One region of the Paenibacillus sp. FSL H8-0260 genome, then DNA from elsewhere that is predicted to be linked to it. Evidence: predicted binding sites of a transcription regulator. Region 1 holds the regulator's gene; each other region holds the start of a gene.
What was found. The regulator Rex, encoded in region 1, represses fermentation and respiration genes when NADH is low (regulators of the CRP and FNR family bind a similar motif). The targets are predictions, from matches to a motif close to TTGTGAAATATTTCACAA.
Positions count from the first base shown of each region.

Region 2: the regulator Rex is predicted to act here: its motif matches at 2,295-2,312, upstream of MHI51_RS20140 (polymer-forming cytoskeletal protein).
Region 3: the regulator Rex is predicted to act here: its motif matches at 1,503-1,520, upstream of MHI51_RS03885 (flavocytochrome c).
Region 4: the regulator Rex is predicted to act here: its motif matches at 1,240-1,257, upstream of pflB (formate C-acetyltransferase).

Region 1 is NZ_CP150298.1:4,690,181-4,693,765, forward strand. It holds gene MHI51_RS20890 (amidohydrolase) at 3-1,304, opposite strand; gene MHI51_RS20895 (redox-sensing transcriptional repressor Rex) at 1,291-1,944, opposite strand; gene dinG (ATP-dependent DNA helicase DinG) at 2,075-3,585, opposite strand, start outside.
Region 2 is NZ_CP150298.1:4,514,035-4,517,619, forward strand. It holds gene MHI51_RS20130 (histidine phosphatase family protein) at 132-749, shown strand; gene MHI51_RS20135 (hypothetical protein) at 812-1,057, opposite strand; gene MHI51_RS20140 (polymer-forming cytoskeletal protein) at 1,685-2,236, opposite strand; gene MHI51_RS20145 (LacI family DNA-binding transcriptional regulator) at 2,878-3,585, shown strand, end outside.
Region 3 is NZ_CP150298.1:893,720-897,304, reverse strand. It holds gene MHI51_RS03895 (aminoglycoside phosphotransferase family protein) at 1-309, opposite strand, end outside; gene MHI51_RS03890 (hypothetical protein) at 361-1,248, opposite strand; gene MHI51_RS03885 (flavocytochrome c) at 1,732-3,255, shown strand; gene gnpA (1,3-beta-galactosyl-N-acetylhexosamine phosphorylase) at 3,339-3,585, opposite strand, start outside.
Region 4 is NZ_CP150298.1:4,964,632-4,968,216, reverse strand. It holds gene adhE (bifunctional acetaldehyde-CoA/alcohol dehydrogenase) at 1-1,095, shown strand, start outside; gene pflB (formate C-acetyltransferase) at 1,350-3,585, shown strand, end outside.

The sequences.
Region 1 (3,585 bases):
ACTTAACGCTTCAATAAACCTTCGAAGGCTTCTTGCGCTTTACGCCGGATAGCTTCCTCATCCAGGGTTAAGCATTGTCCATGCTTGATGACCTGTTTACCATTCACCCACACATGCTCAACATCCTTAGCGCTAGCAGAGTAAACCGCATGAGACAACAGATCTGTGTGTGGCAGCAAATGCGGCTGATCGATATCAATAGCAATGAAATCTGCTTTCATCCCTACAGCAAGTCTGCCTACATTATTTAAAAAGATGGACTGCGCGCCATATTCTGTAGCCATACGCAGAGCCTCTGGAGCTGGAACAGCCGTTGGATCACCGCTGACACCCTTATGAATGAGAGCTGCAAGCCGCATCTCTTCAAACATATCCAAGTTATTGTTGCTTGCCGCGCCATCCGTGCCAAGAGACACCTTCACACCAGCTTTTAGAAGATCAGTAACCCGAGCCACTCCGCTAGCCAACTTCAAATTACTGCCCGGATTATGAGATACACCCACATTATGGCGAGCCAAGATCTCAATCTCTTCATCATTTAAATGAACACCATGTGCAACTATCGAGGGACGTGTGAACATGCCAAGCTTCTCTAAGTGAGCTACAGGACGCAACCCGTAATCCGCCACATTTTGTTCCACTTCACGTTTCGTTTCGGACATATGCGTATGCATCGGTAAATCCAGATCATGCGCTGCCTGCACGAACTTAACCAGGAAGTCCGGAGGGCAAGTATAAGGGGCGTGCGGCGAGATCATAGTAGTAATTCTGCCTTCAGCCTTTCCATGCCAGTTACGGGCAAAAGAAATCGCTTCCGCAAGCTTGTGATTCTGTACATCCTCTGGACATAACCCGATCACACCACGCATCAATACGGAACGGATACCTGATAACTCAGCTACCTCGGCTACTCGGTCCATATGATCATACATATCGAGGAAGGTCGTAGTTCCACCCTTCAGCATTTCCAATACAGATAAGGAGGTTCCCCAGTATACATCATCACCGGTGAACTTTTCCTCCATTGGCCACATCTTCTCCTGAAGCCACACTTGTAGCGCTAAATCATCTCCATATCCACGCAGCAAAGACATCGCCGCATGACCATGTGTGTTTACAAGTCCAGGCATGAACAGCAGACGGCTGCCATCAACCACTTGCACTCCAGCTTCCATCTGAGGCTCTTCTTTTCCTATGTAAGTGATTAAATCATCTTCAATAGTCATATATCCACTCAGAACCGGCTCATCCGTTCCCGGAGTCAGAAAATACCCGCCCTTAATTATCGTTTTATTGTTGTTCATGTTCGCTTTCTTCCTTTCCATCCCGCAAGTAATAAGCAAGACTTTGCAGATCAGTTGTAAAATCAGCTGCATGCACCCGGATATTCGGTGGTGTCTTCAGAATCACAGGGGCAAAGTTCAAAATCGCTTCAATCCCAGAAGAAATGAGAATATCTGCTACATTTTGAGCTTCTGAATCAGGTACGGTAATAATGGCAATGCGAATACCTTGCTCACGAATCGTGCTGCCTAGTTCATCCATCGGTTGCACAGTAAGGGAGTTGATCTTACGTCCAACCTTAGGAGCGTACGAATCAAATATAGCCGTGATTTTCATAGTATCTTTAAGATATGCATTGTAATTAGACAAGGCATGTCCGAGATTACCTGCTCCAACTAAAGCTACATTAAGCTGTTGATCCAGCTTCAGGATATGACGGATTTTCTCAATAAGATACGTTACATCATAGCCGATACCTTTTCTGCCGAAGTCACCAAAATATGCTAAATCCTTACGAATCTGTGCGGGATTAAGATCAAGCTTTTGTCCAAGTTCCTGAGAGGAAACTGTTAATATTTCGCGATTCTGGAGATCATTCAAAAAACGCAAGTACACAGGCAGTCTGCGAACAACGGCTTCTGATATTTTATCCGATTTCATATTTTTCCTCCTAAAAATAGTAATGTTCTTGTGAAAATCCATATTCAAACGTCTACCTCTCCTTATTAAGGACGGTACTGTAACACACCGCCCTTAAGGATAAGGAGGAGCTAAACTGAAGACGAGCGTTTTAAGAAGCGCCGCCATCCTCTAGCCATTCCGCTATGCGAGGGACCATTTGATCAGTAAGCATATGCTCCATTTTGGGACCAGGCAATGAATAAAGGAAATACTTCCCGTAATGAGATTCAATAACCCTTGTATCATAAACAATAACTATTCCGCGATCCTGCGCCGTGCGAACCAGTCTTCCGAATCCCTGCTTAAAACGAATAACCGCTTGAGGAACAGATAATTTCATGAACGGATTCTTCTTCTGGGCCTGTAATAACTCCGACTTCGCTTCCGCCAACGGGTGATTCGGCGGTTGAAACGGAAGTCTCACGATGGCCAGGCAAGTCAGTGCTTCACCTGGAATATCTACACCTTCCCAGAAGCTGCTCGTCCCCAGCAATACGGATGCTGCACTGTCCTGAAAGCGGCGGATCAGCTTGCTCCGGCTGCCACCTTCCACGCCTTGACCAAGCACCGTAATCTCTTGTGAGGCTAAAGCCTCTTTAAGCGGATCATATACCTGACGCAGCATTTTATAAGAAGTAAACAGAACCAGCATCCGCCCACGTGTTGTTTTAGCAGCTTCCGATAATGACTGTACGAGTGTATCGACAAATCGAGCATCGCCCACACTGCCCTTCACACTAGGAAAATCACGCGGTATAACTAACAGTGCCTGCTCGCGATACTTAAAGGGAGAAGGAAGAAGTGAGGTCATTAGACGTCCTTCTTCCGCAGCTTCGTTAAGTCCGAGATTATCAATCATAAATTGAAAAGATTTATCTACAGACAGCGTCGCCGAGGTAAGCACGATGCTTTTTTTCTTATCGAAGAACAACTCTTTAAGCTGGCTGCTAACATCCACAGGGACAGCATACATCTGCAGTGATTTGCTGCGGTAATTCCCATTTGCCTCCAGCCAATATACTACATTATCGTCATTCAGCCCCATAAAGAATCTTACTTGCTCACGGATGGAAGCCAAATCCTTAAATAAACCGCTAATATCAGTAACAAGACTGTCTGCTGAGGATTGGCTTTCCTGGTCGCGCATCTCGTTAAGCATTTTATCACCCTTACGGATGATGTCGCTTAACGTCAGATTCATAGTGTTCTCTAGTGCAACCAATTCATCCCAATCCTTCGGCTTACGGGCGGGAATCAAACGCATAACCAGTTGTCCCGCTTCCCCTGCCCCTGCATCACTGCGTTCCGGCAAAAGGCTGAACAGCTTGTCGCTGAGTGCATCCCAGGTTTCTTTGACGGTAAGCAGATCCGGGTAGATCCGATCGATGACTCCGCTCCATTCTGAAGCCTCTTCACTGCCTGACGACTGTAATATCTGGCGCAGAGCAGGAAGCTGTCCGTTTCGGCTATCTTTATACAGCCGCGATAATGTGTGTGCCACAGTGAAATGCTTCATATGCATGCCAAGATGTTTACCAGCCACATCTTCTAAATGATGTGCTTCATCAATGACAAGATGCTCGTAAGCCGGAAGCAGCTGGTGCCCAGCCTTAACATCTG
Region 2 (3,585 bases), 180 kb from region 1:
AATATCTGTATTCGCCGCTTATCCTCAGCTATTTTACTATAACTATACATTATGGATGTTAACTATTATATATTGTTTATTTATATTTATTTATCTTATACTTACAACTATTCATAAGGGAGGTCACGTTAATGACAAAGACAGTATTCTACTTAACCCGCCACGGGCAAACAGAATGGAATTTACAAAAACGAATGCAAGGGCATCAAAATTCTGCGCTTACAGCCTTGGGCGAACAGCAGGCGGAATGGTTAAGAGATCGTTTGGAAGTAGAAAACTTAGGCGCAATTTATTCTAGTACTAGTCCAAGAGCATTGCATACTGCGCAGATTTTACGGGGAAAGCGGAGTTTACCTATTCATCAGCAAGTTTCTTTAATGGAAATTAACATGGGGAGCTGGGAAGGAATGAATACGGATCAGATACAACTAGAATCTCCTTTACAATATTCCCATTTTTTCACCAGACCCGATCTATATATTCCTCTAACCTCAGGTGAAACTTACAAGCAGCTTGAACAAAGAGTAGTGCCGACAATAGAGCGCATCATAAACGATAACGCAGGGCTAGAAGTGCTCATCGTCACGCATCGGATGACTTTAAAAGTCATTATGGCTTATTTTCTCAATAAATCATTGCAGGAAATTGGGGAGTTACCGGATATTCTCTCTACAGCATTATGTAAAGTAACCCTAACTGATAACAATACAACCATCGATCTGTATGGAGATACTTCACATTATCAATGACTATGGGTCAAAAAATAAAAAGGTAACTCCGATTAACGGGGCTACCTTTATAGGGTTCAACATTAAATATCCACACTTTTGATTATAAAACTGCGGACCTTCATCCATTTGCCTGAAATGAATTCATCAATCGTTTTCGTCTTTGGTCTAACGCAAAAGCGGTGTTTTGCCCCTTTATCAAATCCCACAGCTTCAAAAATTAAGCTATCCCCTATTTGCTCCTTGAAGAACACCTGCTTTAATCCCAACCTATTTAACATTTCAAGCTTTACGCTCTCAATATATGTGCGCGAATACTCCTTAGACATATGTGTTCCTCCTAGTAGTGGTAGTAATATTATAAGTCAATATGAAGAAAATCAACAATAGTTCATATATTCATCCACAAAAAAACAACCAGGCAGCGATTCTCCGTTGGAGGTTCACTGCCTGGTGTTTTGGGTCTGCGGTGGTTTGCTTGAGTAGGTTACGAGCTAAGCTTAATCATTCGTAGCTTTCGGATACCCACTCCGTTGTAACGCACTATCTTGTTGAAATTTGTAAGATAACTGCATTCTATACACTTATTCCATATCCACAAGGGCTAATTCTAACTTTAAGTGTATTCTATACAATTAAAAACTTAAGAAATAGCCTGTAGAGTATTAAATCAAGAAAATAGATGTACTAAATACAGCTATTTTTATTGGCCGAGCATTTTGAGCATTTTAGTTGTACAAAATACAGTTAAAACCATCTACTGTACACTTCAATACTCCATTACTTGTTACTTCACAGCTTCCGTCGGCTCTCATATGGTAATTAGATGGGGTGTAGTCCATTATGAGTTTGCCCATTCATACTGATTCCATTTTCCTGAACCTATCCGGATAATTCTATCTATTTAGTCCTTCAACTTCTACATCTACCTAATCGAAATCGAAATCATCACTAACTTATTTAACTTCAGTTGCCCCAGTTACTTTACCTTCAATCCCTGCAGTTGCTTTCACATCTTCGTTTGCGAAGTAAAGATTGCCATCAATAGTCGAGGTTTCATGCAGATTAAATCCGTTCGCTTCTACATAAACATCACCTTTAATGGTTCCGCCTTGAACCCGTAAATTTTCACTTTGTACAGTTAACTTAGGTACAGTGAGTGTGTAATTGGCAGTAACTTTGTGATCAGCGTCTTGGGCATAAAGAGCAATCTTACGGTAGATGTCGCCGTCTGCGGCCCCTTTATCATGGAATTCGCCTTCAACAACAACATCTTGGGCAATCGTCACATCATTTAGAATGGCAATAATCCAATTTCCATCTTTACTTACAGCCTTGGTAAACGCATCTGCTTGATTTACGATTGAAGCTGTAGTAACTGCATCCGTTTGCTCTGTAGTTGGAGCCGTAGTAGCCGCCGAATTAGTCGCATTATTATTATTCGCACCACAACCAGACAAGACTGCAACCGAGACGCCTGCTACTAACATCATTTTAAATAACTTCATTTGAAATCCCCCTTGTTTTTGATTATAAATTAATTATATATTAAAATTTTTAATAAACAGGTGAAAATTTTCACAATATTGTGTCGTTATCTGAAGCGGTTTCACAAAGATCACTAATCTCCATCCGGAATCGTATCCATAAGTAACACCTCATCTCGCTGCCCGTTTTAAGTTCATAGATCTTAATACTTATTTACCCAAATTTTAAGAAAGGTCACAAAGGTGATTAATTCCACACAAAAAGGACACTCCCAACAACTGCGGAAGTATCCTCATAGTCTTTATTACTATAAATCTTTAGATTAGATATTCTCTTGAAAAAGATATGGAACCATCATACTCTACACTTACTTTTTTAATGCTAGGATTATGCAAAACTCCAGCATAAAAATAATACAGCGGAAGGATGACCATTGGGTTAATAAGCATTTTTTCAGCTTTTGCATAAAGCTTGTTTCGTATAATTTAGCTTAAGACGATTATCAAGCAGATCTTCCCAGAGTTGAATCTCAAGGGCTACATTCTTCCATTTCTAGCTACTTAACAGGGTCATCTGACTGCTCTCTCACCCCCCATTGACGCTTTAGAATCAGAATGTTAATCTTTAGAAAATATCACAAGGATAAGGGAGCTATTTACTGGTGAAAAAGACAACCATGAAGGACATCGCACTTCGTGCCAATGTCTCCGTCGCAACAGTGAGCTATGTTCTGAATCGTGTCGGCAACCAAACCATTCCTGAGAAAACGCGCCAGCAGATTCTTCAGCTTGCCGAGGAACTGCATTACATACCGAATCTGGCAGCACGTTCACTTGCGAATCAGAAAACAGGATTGGTCGGTGTGCTTGTTAACACAGCAGCCCATACCCCACACTGGAAGCTCCATGCCCAGTTCTCATTTATACATGCCTTGGAACAACGGTTAACAAATGCTGGTTACCATACGCTGCTATATTCACTTGATGTTGACCAGCCTTCTTTGGATATTATCGTAGAAAGAAAGCTGGAGGCTGTATTTCTGATCGATGTGCGCGAGGAAGCCTTTTATTCGATCTCCAAGCATTTTGTAGAAGGAATTCCTTTGATTCTTATCGACAGCATGATTGAAGATAAACTCTTTAAGCAGGTCCTTTTCAACTATCGAGCAGCTCTGCACAAGGTAAAACCACAGGACCTTTCACAGGTATGTTTAATTATGGAGAGCTTCAATAACTCTTTCCTCACCCGCTTTATTCAGGACAGTCTTCCATTACCTCAAGAAGCGATATTCACCGTTGTCAATTTGGAGGAATTAAATACATTCTTACAGGAGGGGGGCTATAAAGAGGCCATTGTCATTAATGAGTTT
Region 3 (3,585 bases), 3.1 Mb from region 1:
GGTTCCGTCAAAACTTGTTAACAACACCTTATGTCCCTCCGGATTGATTCCCCAGCCCACTGGTTTAGAGACGGCTACTCCTCGTTCGGATAGAACATCCAATAAACGATATTGAAACTGGACATCCGGTCTGGATTCCTTATTCCATGTTTTCAGTACATAGCTCTCTTGATCAGAATTAATCCTCATGACCTCAGCTTCAAATCCTTGATCCATTGTATGCGCAGTTAAGCTGTCTTCCTGATTTAATAAGTCGTTTATGATTTCGTTGTGCTCTAGCCAATTTATGATAGATATAGGAGTTTTCAAAAATGGGTCTTCCTTTCGGAGTCAGCTACAACAGATTAACGCAACTCAAAATTACAAATAACATAAAATAGATTGTTCTATCCAGTACATAAATACAGTATCCGGGCTTTTCTTTTCAAACTTTTTCATTTTTAAATACATGTCCATTCCATCAGAAACATCATGCCATAAATCCGTAAATACAAAATCATATTTTTCCTTAGACATATGTTGTTCTGCATATTCGAAAGCATCTGCTTGGATAAGCCTGATCTTGTGAGCATTACTGAATTGTGGCAGTACATATTTATTAAATAAATCAATGACATCTTGATTTTTTTCAACAACCGTTATGCTTTCAACATTAACTTTTTCAGAAACCATATAAGCATAATAGCCAAGTCCAAGCCCAAATGTAAGAACATTCCCAAACGCTTTATCAACAGCTTCTTTCATTGTTTCTATTTCATTTGGTGTGATCGTCATCCAGATTCTTTCATTCTCCAAGACAGCCGGGAACATGAATTCAGTTTGAAAAAAACCAACCTGAGGAATTTGTCTTCCCTCTTCTGTCCGGATGATATCATTGCAAACAAAACCTTCAAAAGGTTTATATTTTTCATATTTTAATTCACTATTATTAATCTTTATAGTTGGTATCTTGATATTTTTATAATATGGATTGTCATAATATTCATTTGCATCAAGCTTATGAAGCATATTGCTAAAATATTGGTTGAACAATTCCTTATCATCAACATTATCAACCGTATCCATCCCAAAAGCAGCAGCCAGCATTAAACCAAAAGCGTATTCATAAGATACACCACAGTTTACGATTTCTTCAATTTCTTCTTTGTTAATAAAGTCGGGGGTATTATTCAAATAGCGGCTTAGTAAAGCAAACACTTTATAGTTATCTTCTTTTACTTTTTCTTTTATTACATTATTAAATTCCATATTCTCACCTATTAATTAGAATTTGTTTCTATGTCTCATGTTAGTCTTTCCAGATTGACTAGTAGGCAATACTCTCATTTTACCATTTAAAAATCCAGAAGAACAAAAACCGCTTTACTAATCCGTGACAGTTACCACTTCTACAGTGAGAAAATCTCACGCCAAATCTTCTAGTTATATGGTTTATGGTCCATTTTCCGCCTAATCCGCTCAATATTTCGTTACCCTATGTTAGAATAGACGACTTGTATAATTTGTGAAAACTTTCACTAATAGTCATGATTGATGGTATACTTAATAAGAAGATGAACTAAAGAGAATAACGATGGAAACTGTGGACGTAACCGTAGAAGATTTGAAGTTAGGAGAATAACAGCGACGCGCGCGCTTCTCCACTTCCAACTCCCTCTGATACTTCCTTTCTTTTTTGTCGGGTTCTTTTGGTACATCTTAATAGAGAAATATAAAAGTGGAGGGTTAACAATGAAAAAGAAAGCAGCTGGTGCTCTGAGTCTCGTCCTCTCTGTCATGCTCGTTATCGCAGGTTGCGGTAATGGAAACGACAAGGTGAACGAGAGCAAGAGTAATAACAACGAGAAAAAAGAAGTTGAAGCCGTCTCCGGGGCATCTGAAGCAAGCTACACACCATTCGATCAATTAAAAGATAAATATGATATCATCATTGTCGGTGCGGGTGGTGCGGGAATGTCCGCGGCGCTTGAGGCCAAAGAGAAAGGCATGAACCCTGTTATTTTGGAAAAAATGCCGGTTGCCGGCGGGAACACAACCAAATCCTCTTCGGGGATGAACGCTTCTGAAACGAAATTCCAAAAAGAACAAAACATTGAAGACAGCAATGATTTATTTTATGAAGAGTCATTAAAAGGTGGCCATGACACTAACGACAAAGAAATGCTTCGTTTCTTCGTTGATAATTCCGCGAGTGCGATCGATTGGCTGGATTCCATCGGAATCCGCTTGAACAATATCACCATTACAGGCGGCATGAACGAAAAACGTACACACCGTCCTGAAGATGGCTCTGCTGTGGGACAATACCTTGTCAAAGGTTTAGTGAAAAACGTACAAGAGAAAGAAATCCCTCTTTTCGTGAATGCTGATGTCAAAGAAATCACTGAAAAAGATGGCAAAGTAAATGGCGTCAAAGTCCTCTTTAACCAAACAGAGGAAAAAACAATTACGGCAGATGCTGTCGTTGTAACCACTGGCGGATTCGGTGCCAATATGGATTTGATCTCCGAAGTAAGACCTGACTTGGAAGGCTACGTTACTACTAACCAAATCGGCAGTACCGGGGACGGCATCAAGATGATTGAGAAACTCGGCGGCACAACCGTCGATATGGATCAAATCCAAGTTCACCCGACTGTGCAGCAAGAAAAATCCTACCTCATCGGCGAAGCTGTTCGTGGGGAAGGCGCTATCCTTGTTTCCAGTGAAGGTACACGGTTCACCAATGAATTGGATACCCGTGATAAAGTAACAGCTTCCATCAATACACTGCCTAATAAAGCAGCTACGCTGGTCTTTGATTCCGGTGTTAAATCCCGTGTGAAGGCTATTGAACAATATGACAAAATGGGCTTCGTGATTCAGGCGGATTCCATCGAAGCTTTGGCCAAAGAAATCGGTGTTCCAGAGGATAAGCTGGCAACAACGCTTGATACTTGGAACAGCGCCGTTAAGAATAAAAAGGATGCCGAATTTGGCAGAACTACAGGAATGGACAATGACCTGTCCACTGGTCCTTTCTACGCTATTAAAATTGCTCCTGGGATTCACTACACCATGGGTGGCGTGAAGATCAATACGAACACAGAGGTTCTAAATAAAGATGGTGAAGCTATCCCTGGTCTGTTTGCGGCAGGCGAAGTTACAGGCGGCTTACACGGACAAAACCGGATTGGCGGCAACTCTGTTGCAGAAATCATTATTTTTGGTCGTCAAGCCGGGATCAAATCTGCTGAATTCATAAAAGCAAAATAAGTAGATAACAGATACTATAGGCCTCACAGCAAAAAGCTCAAGCATCGGCAAGTTAGCCGCTGGCTTGAGCTTTTTTAATGGGATTAATCGCCAATAGTTCGGATAATAGTATCAAACGGATCTAATTCCAGGGTTTGTTGTCCATATTCCGTATCGATCGTAGTTTTTTGAAGCTGGTCGCTATTGTTAATCACGACGAGTATTTTACTTTCTGGATAATAAGCACACTCTGTATATAAATTATCCGTAATATACTTTGTTTCCTTTAACTCATTGCCGGCAAAACGGATCACATTTAACAGCAATCTTGTATTTTCAAAGCTTAAGGTG
Region 4 (3,585 bases), 270 kb from region 1:
CGTCAACGCCAAACTCCTGTAGCGATCGAAGTGTTCTCGGAAGTTGAACCAGATCCATCGACAACTACAGTTGAAAAAGGTACAGCAATGATGAACAGATTCCAACCGGACTGCATCATCGCACTTGGTGGTGGTTCCCCAATGGATGCTGCAAAAGGAATGTGGTTATTCTATGAACATCCAGACGCTGACTTTAACGGTCTGAAACAAAAATTCATGGATATCCGTAAACGGGTTTACAAATTCCCTAAACTTGGAAACAAAGCTAAGTTTGTAGCGATTCCAACTACTTCGGGTACAGGTTCGGAAGTAACATCTTTTGCAGTTATTACCGATAAAACAACTGAACAACACACTAAATATCCTTTGGCTGACTACGAGCTAACTCCAGACGTAGCTATCATTGATCCAGAGTTCGTATATAGCTTGCCAAAAACTGCTGTAGCTGATACGGGTATGGACGTATTGACACATGCCATCGAAGCTTATGTATCTGTTATGGCGAGTGACTACACGGATGGTCTGGCAATTAAAGCAATCCAATTGGTATTCCAATACCTTGAAAAATCGGCTCTTGAAGGCGACAGAGTTGCCCGTGAAAAAATGCATAACGCATCAACACTTGCTGGTATGGCCTTTGCTAATGCTTTCCTGGGTATTAACCACAGCTTGGCGCATAAATGGGGCGGTCAATATCACACTGCTCACGGTCGTACTAATGCGATCCTTATGCCACACGTTATTCGTTACAATGCTAAGAAACCTACGAAGTTCGCTTCGTTCCCTAAATATTCACACTTCGTAGCTGACGAGCGTTATGCAGAAATCGCCCGTATTCTGGGATTGCCAGCTCGCACAACTGAAGAAGGTGTAACTAGCCTGATCAATGCTATTCGCGACATGAACAAAAAACTGGGTATCGAAGAATCCTTCCAACAATTGGGCTTTGATCCTAAGGATTTTGAATCCCATGTAGATTACTTGGCTGACCGTGCATTTGAAGATCAATGTACAACTGCCAATCCTAAGCTGCCACTGGTATCTGAACTTGCAGATGTATATCGTAATGCTTTCTACGGAAGATTTGATAATTAATATTTGGTTAAGTAGATAATAGGATGGTTGTGGATTAGATATAAGTGACAAATATCACCGGAAAGGTGATATTTGTCACAGTCTATTTATAGAAAATAAACTAAAATGTTTATATAAACAACGGTCCCATATATGGAACAATGATTGTGAATTTTCGAACAACCATATTTTTCTTGGGATCACGAGACACGGGATCAACCTTCAAGCCCGCGATCTCTACAAATATAATATAAATATAGATGGAGGGATTTAGCATGTCGGTGATTGAAAAAGATGTACAAGAAGTGAAATCCGGTTGGAGAAGTTTTACAAAAGGTAAATGGTCCAGAAAAGTTGACGTTAACAACTTTATCGCAAGCAACATTAAGCCTTATGAAGGAAACGAAGAATTCCTCGTAGGACCTACTAGTAACACAACTGAACTGTGGAAGATTATTTCCCAATTGAGCAAGGAAGAAAGAGAAAGAGGCGGCGTATGGGATGTTTCCCTAGATACTGTCTCCACAATCACTTCACATGCTCCAGGCTACATTGACAAGGACAAGGAACAAATTGTAGGCGTACAGACTGATGCTCCTTTCAAACGTTCCATCCAGCCATTCGGCGGGATCAAGATGATGGTTGATGCTACGAAGGCTTATGGCTTCGAGCTTCCGCAAAACATCGTTGACATGTTTACGAACATTCGCAAAACGCATAACCAAGGCGTATTTGATGCATATACACCAGACATGAGAGCTGTGCGTAAATCCGGCGTAATTACAGGTCTTCCTGATGCTTACGGCCGCGGACGCATCATCGGCGACTACCGCCGCATTGCTCTGTACGGTATTGATTTCCTCATTAAAGACAAAAAACAACAACAAACTGAGCTTGAAGTAGATTCCATGACTGAAGATATCATTCGTTTGCGTGAAGAGCTGTCCGAACAAATTCGTGCACTTGGCGAATTGAAAGAAATGGCAGCTGCTCATGGTATGGATATTTCCAGACCGGCGACCAACTTCAAAGAAGCTACTCAATGGGTATACTTCGGATATCTGGCAGCAGTTAAAGAGCAAAATGGTGCGGCGATGTCCCTGGGCCGTGTGTCCTCTTTCCTGGACATCTATGCAGAACGCGATATTGCTGAAGGCACTTTGACTGAAGAACAAGTACAAGAAATCGTCGATCATTTCGTAATGAAACTGCGTATCGTGAAATTCTTGCGTACACCTGACTATAATGATCTGTTCTCCGGCGACCCAACATGGGTAACTGAATCCATCGGTGGTATGGCTGAAGACGGAACAACTCGTGTTACTAAGAACAGCTTCCGTTTCTTGAACACCCTGTACAACTTGGGTCCAGCTCCGGAACCAAACTTAACTGTACTGTGGTCCGAAAAATTGCCTGAAGCCTTCAAAAAATATTGTGCTAAGGTTTCCATCGAAACTAGTGCAATTCAGTATGAAAATGACGATGTAATGCGTCCATACTGGGGTGAAGATTATGCGATTGCTTGCTGCGTATCTCCAATGCGTATCGGTAAACAAATGCAGTTCTTCGGTGCTCGTGCCAACCTGGCAAAAGCATTACTGTATGCTATCAATGGTGGTGTGGATGAAAAATCCGGAGCACAAGTTGGACCGGAATTCCCAGCGATCACTTCTGAATATCTGGATTATGACGAAGTAATGAAACGTTTCAAACCGATGATGGAGTGGTTGGCTAAGACTTATGTTAACACTTTGAACATCATTCACTATATGCATGACAAATATTCTTACGAACGTATCGAAATGGCGCTGCATGACCGTGACATTCTGCGTACGATGGCTTGTGGTATTGCTGGGCTGTCCGTTGCAGCTGACTCACTAAGCGCAATTAAATACGCCAAAGTAAAACCTATTCGTAACGAACAAGGTATTGCGATCGATTTCGAAACCGAAGGCGAATTCCCTTGCTACGGTAACAATGACGATGCTGTTGACAGCATCGCAGTAGAATTGGTTGAAACCTTCATGACTATGATCCGTAAAAACAAAACATATCGTGATTCTGTGCCGACTCAATCGGTACTGACCATTACTTCGAATGTAGTGTACGGTAAGAAGACAGGTACTACACCTGACGGACGTAAGAAAGGTGAACCTTTCGCACCAGGTGCTAACCCAATGCACGGACGTGACAAGAAAGGTGCCTTGGCTTCCCTGAACTCTGTAGCTAAACTGCCTTACTCCGATGCACAAGATGGTATCTCTAATACGTTCTCCATCGTACCTAAGGCACTTGGTAAAGACGAGGATTCCCGTAAGTCTAACCTGGTACACATGATGGATGGATACTTCCATAACAACGCTCAGCATTTGAATGTTAACGTATTTAACCGTGAACAGCTGATGGACGCTATGGAGCACCCAGAGAACTATCCACAATTGACTATCCGTGTATCCGGTTATGCAGTTAACTTCATCAAGCTGACTCGTGAACAACAAATGGATGTAATCA